DNA from 2 places in the Borborobacter xinjiangensis genome. Region 1 is predicted to be linked to the other one. Evidence: predicted binding sites of a transcription regulator. Region 1 holds the regulator's gene; the other holds the start of a gene.
The links. Region 1 encodes HrcA, which represses chaperone genes, less so after heat shock. Its sites were predicted from a motif close to GTTAGCACTCNCNNNNNGNGAGTGCTAAC; they were not measured.
Positions count from the first base shown of each region.

Region 2: the regulator HrcA is predicted to act here: its motif matches at 1,107-1,135, upstream of groES (co-chaperone GroES).

Region 1 is NZ_JBLLVA010000052.1:6,312-8,510, reverse strand. It holds gene ACLKMW_RS25625 (DUF2189 domain-containing protein) at 1-455, opposite strand, end outside; gene hrcA (heat-inducible transcriptional repressor HrcA) at 584-1,654, opposite strand; gene rph (ribonuclease PH) at 1,800-2,199, shown strand, end outside.
Region 2 is NZ_JBLLVA010000002.1:102,032-104,230, forward strand. It holds gene groL (chaperonin GroEL) at 1-695, opposite strand, end outside; gene groES (co-chaperone GroES) at 754-1,050, opposite strand; gene ACLKMW_RS02730 (MarR family winged helix-turn-helix transcriptional regulator) at 1,300-1,776, shown strand; gene ACLKMW_RS02735 (HlyD family secretion protein) at 1,773-2,199, shown strand, end outside.

The sequences.
Region 1 (2,199 bases):
GTGGGCGCGGCCGGACCGAAAAGCGAGGTGTAGAGCGCTTGCGCAACCAGAAGCCAAGTGATGAACAGCGCGAACAGCCAGATGCCGACACCGATCACCGATGGCAGCGCCGGCGAGTTGCGAACCTCAAACGCATGGCTCCACGATGTGTCCAGGCCGGCCTCGCGTCGGCGGCTGATCTCGTAGAGGCCGATGGCGGCGATCGGCCCGACGAGGGCGAAACCCGACATCAGCGGAAACAGCAGCGGCAGCGCATTGTTGCCTGAAGTCCACCTCGCCAGCACGACGCCGACGATCGGATAAATCAGGCAGAGAAAGACGTAGTGCGACGGCTTTTCCCAGAAATCATCTATTCCAAGGCGAAGTGCCGAGATGACGTCTGAAAAGCCGATCTTGCGGATCGTCGGACGCTCGAAGGTTTCGCCGCCACCTGCAACAACATGGAAATTCGCCATCGCTTCCTCCCGGACCAGGTTGGAGCAGTCGCGCAAGACGTCACGGCCGTCACGGCGAACGCGACCTGCAATTCAGGCGACTATACCCCATCTGCTACGATTTGTCGCATCACGAACACGAAACGCGATTAACGCAGCATCCGCGAGATCAGTTGCGCGGTGTAGTCGACCATCGGCACGATGCGGGCATAGTTGAGCCGGGTCGGCCCGATGACGCCGAGGGCACCGACGACGCGCGCCTCCTTATCCCGATAGGGGGCGACGACCAGCGACGAGCCGGAAAGCGAAAACAGCCGGTTTTCCGAACCGATGAAGATGCGAACGCCGGAACCTGCCTCGGCAAGGTCGAGAAGCTGGACCATGCCTTCCTGCGTCTCCAGATCCTCGAACAAATGGCGAAGCAGTTCGATGTCGGCCTGTGCGGTGACATTTTCGAGCAGGTTGGCGCGGCCTCGCACGATGAGGCGCGCCGGAAGGCCGCTTTCGACCCCGGCCCACACCGCCAGCCCCTTTTCGACGAGTTCCTGCGAAAGCGTGTCGAGGGCCGCCTTGGTCTGCTCGCGCAGCCGGCCGATCTCTTCCTTGGCTTCCGCCAGAGTGCGCCCGCCAATGTGGGCATTGAGATAATTCGAGGCCTCGTGCAATTGCGAGGTGGTGACGCCTTCCGGCAGGTCGACCACCCTGTTTTCGACGTCGCCGTTCTGCGACACCAGCACGGCGAGCGCTCGGCGAGGTTCGAGCTGTATGAACTCGATATGCTTCAGCGGGACTTCGTTCTTGGCGGCGAGCACCACGCCGGCACCGCGCGACATGCCCGACAGCATCTGGCTGGCCTCGGTCAGCATCTGCTCCAGCGTCGCGCCCTTGCCCGAGGCCTTGACCTGCGCCTCGATCACCCGCCGTTCCTCGTCGGAGAGATCGCCAAGCTCCATGAAGGCGTCGACAAAGAAGCGCAGACCCTTCTGAGTCGGCAAGCGCCCGGCCGAAATATGCGGTGCATAGACCAGCCCTAGATGCTCCAGGTCGCTCATGACGTTGCGCACGGTGGCGGGCGACAGCGAGGAGGGCAACATGCGCGCGAGATTGCGCGAGCCGACCGGTTCGCCGTCCCGCAGATAGGTTTCGACGATCCGGCGAAAGATGTCGCGCGAACGCATGTCGAGCGATTGCAATGTCTGATCAAGCACCGGTTTCGTCATGGTTTTACCAAACCTCCGGCAGAATCATATAAACTGGCAAGCTTGGAACACAACCTTCGGCCTGTCGGGTTTTCCTTTGCGCCTGCCGCCTCATGAGCTACAAGCCGGCCAGGATCCCCGCACATCCAAAGAGAGAAAATCCTTCATGCGCCCTTCCAAACGCCAATTCGACGAAATGCGTGCAATCTCCTTCGAGCGCAACGTCTCCAAGCACGCTGAAGGCTCGTGCCTGGTCAAGTTCGGCGATACCCATGTGCTTTGCACGGCAAGCCTGGAGGAGAAAGTGCCGGGCTGGATGCGCAACACCGGCAAGGGCTGGGTGACCGCCGAATACGGCATGCTGCCGCGCTCCACCGGAGACCGCATGCGCCGCGAAGCTTCAGCCGGCAAGCAGGGCGGCCGGACACTTGAAATCCAGCGGCTGATCGGACGTTCGCTGCGCGCCGTCGTCGATCTCCAGGCGCTGGGCGAGATGCAGATCACCGTCGACTGCGACGTGCTTCAGGCCGACGGCGGCACCCGCACCGCTTCGATCACCGGCGGCT
Region 2 (2,199 bases), on a different contig from region 1:
GCCTGGAGGTTGGAGAGCTTCTTCTCGTGGAGAAGGATGTAGGCGTCTTCCAGCTCGGCGACCATCTTGTCCGGATTGGTGACGAAGTAAGGCGAGAGATAGCCGCGGTCGAACTGCATGCCTTCGACGACCTCAAGCTCGGTCTCGGCGGTCTTGGCTTCCTCGACGGTGATGACGCCTTCGTTGCCGACCTTCTGCATCGCCTCGGCGATCATCGCGCCGATTTCGGTCTCGCCATTGGCCGAGATGGTGCCGACCTGCGCGACTTCCTCGGAGGTCTTGATCTTCTTCGAAGTCTTGACGAGGTGGGCGACGACTTCCGTGACGGCGAGATCGATGCCGCGCTTCAGGTCCATCGGGTTCATGCCGGCGGCAACGGCCTTGTGGCCTTCCTGCACGATCGACTGTGCCAGAACGGTCGCGGTCGTGGTGCCGTCGCCGGCGATGTCGTTGGTCTTGGAAGCGACTTCGCGGACCATCTGCGCGCCCATGTTCTCGAACTTGTCCTCAAGCTCGATTTCCTTGGCGACGGAGACGCCGTCCTTGGTGATGCGCGGGGCGCCGAACGACTTGTCGATGACGACATTGCGGCCCTTGGGGCCGAGCGTGACCTTCACCGCATCGGCGAGGATGTTGATGCCGCGCAGCATGCGCTCGCGGGCATCACGGGAGAATTTTACGTCTTTAGCAGCCATTTCTTGCTCCTGGGCCTGGGCCCGTAATGTTCTGAGTGATTGGTGCGGATGGAAGCGATCAGCCGATGATGCCCATGATGTCGGATTCCTTCATGATCAGAAGGTCTTCGCCATTGAGCTTCACTTCGGTGCCGGACCACTTGCCGAACAGCACGCGGTCGCCGGCCTTGACGTCCAGCGGGATGAGCTTGCCGGCTTCATCGCGGGCGCCGGAGCCGATGGCGACGATTTCGCCTTCCTGCGGCTTTTCCTTGGCGGTATCGGGGATGATGATCCCGCCGGCGGTCTTCGACTCGGATTCGACGCGGCGAACGACCACTCGGTCATGCAGCGGCCGGAAATTCGACTTTGCCATATCTTGAAATCCCTGGTGCGGATGTTGAAACCACTCTCAGCCCAAGGCGGGCTGGCGTTAGCACTCTCTTAAGGCGAGTGCTAACATGGCGATGAGATATGGCCGGACGATTGCCGAGTCAATAACCCGCTCCAGTGATGGGGGCTAAAAAAATTCGGTTCTTCGGCCAAGTCGTGACCTCCGTCAAAAAAGCGCGAGGGCCGCGCTTCGATTCTTGAATAGTAAGCACGCTTATAATATATGCGGCTCATGAAACTTGAAGGAACCGAACGCCTGGGCTTTCTCATCCACGATGCCGCGCGGCTGATGCGACGGCGTTTCGAGAGCATGGGAAGCGCCTATGGGCTTTCGGCCGCGCAATGGCGGCTGATGGTGCGCGTGGTCAAGGAAGAAGGCCTGACGCAAGCCCGGTTGGCCGAACTGTTGGAAATCGAACCCATCAGCGTGTCGAGACTGATCGACCGCATGCAGGAGGGCGGTTGGGTGGAGCGCCGGCAGGATGCAGCCGATCGCCGCGTCCACATGATCTTCCCGACCGCCAAAAGCCGCGAAACATTCGGCGCGATCAAGGGGGTCGCCGGCGAGGTGTTCGAACAGGCTCTGGCTGGGCTTACGCCGCAGGAGCGGCAGACGGTCATTCATGGGCTTTCCACCATCGTCAACAATCTTTCCGATGGCGAAACCTCATGCCGTCAGCCGGTCATTTCAAAAGGTTCAGCAACATGAATGCCGTGTCGAAAATCGAAGGTGATGTGGCCAACATTGAGGCCGAGGCGCTGGAAAAGCCGGTCGTGGTAACGGCGCCGGTACAATCCGAGCCGGAGATACAGGTTCCCAGGCAGCGCAAGGGCCGCCTGGCCCTGATGGTCGCGGTACCGTTGGCGCTCATCGTCGGGGGCGGCTATGTCTGGATCACCGGCGGACGCTATCAGGAAACCGAGAACGCCAATCTGCGGCAGGCCAGGGTTTCGATCGCCTCGGAAGCCGCGGGGCGCATCGTGTCGGTCAACGTGTCCGACAACGCCGCCGTCAAGGAAGGTCAGGTGCTTTTTACGGTCGATCCTGAGCCTTACCGCATCGCCCTTGCTCAGGCCGATGCGGCACTTGCCGCCGCCCGGCTCGATGTCGAGCAGTTGCGCGCCGCCTATA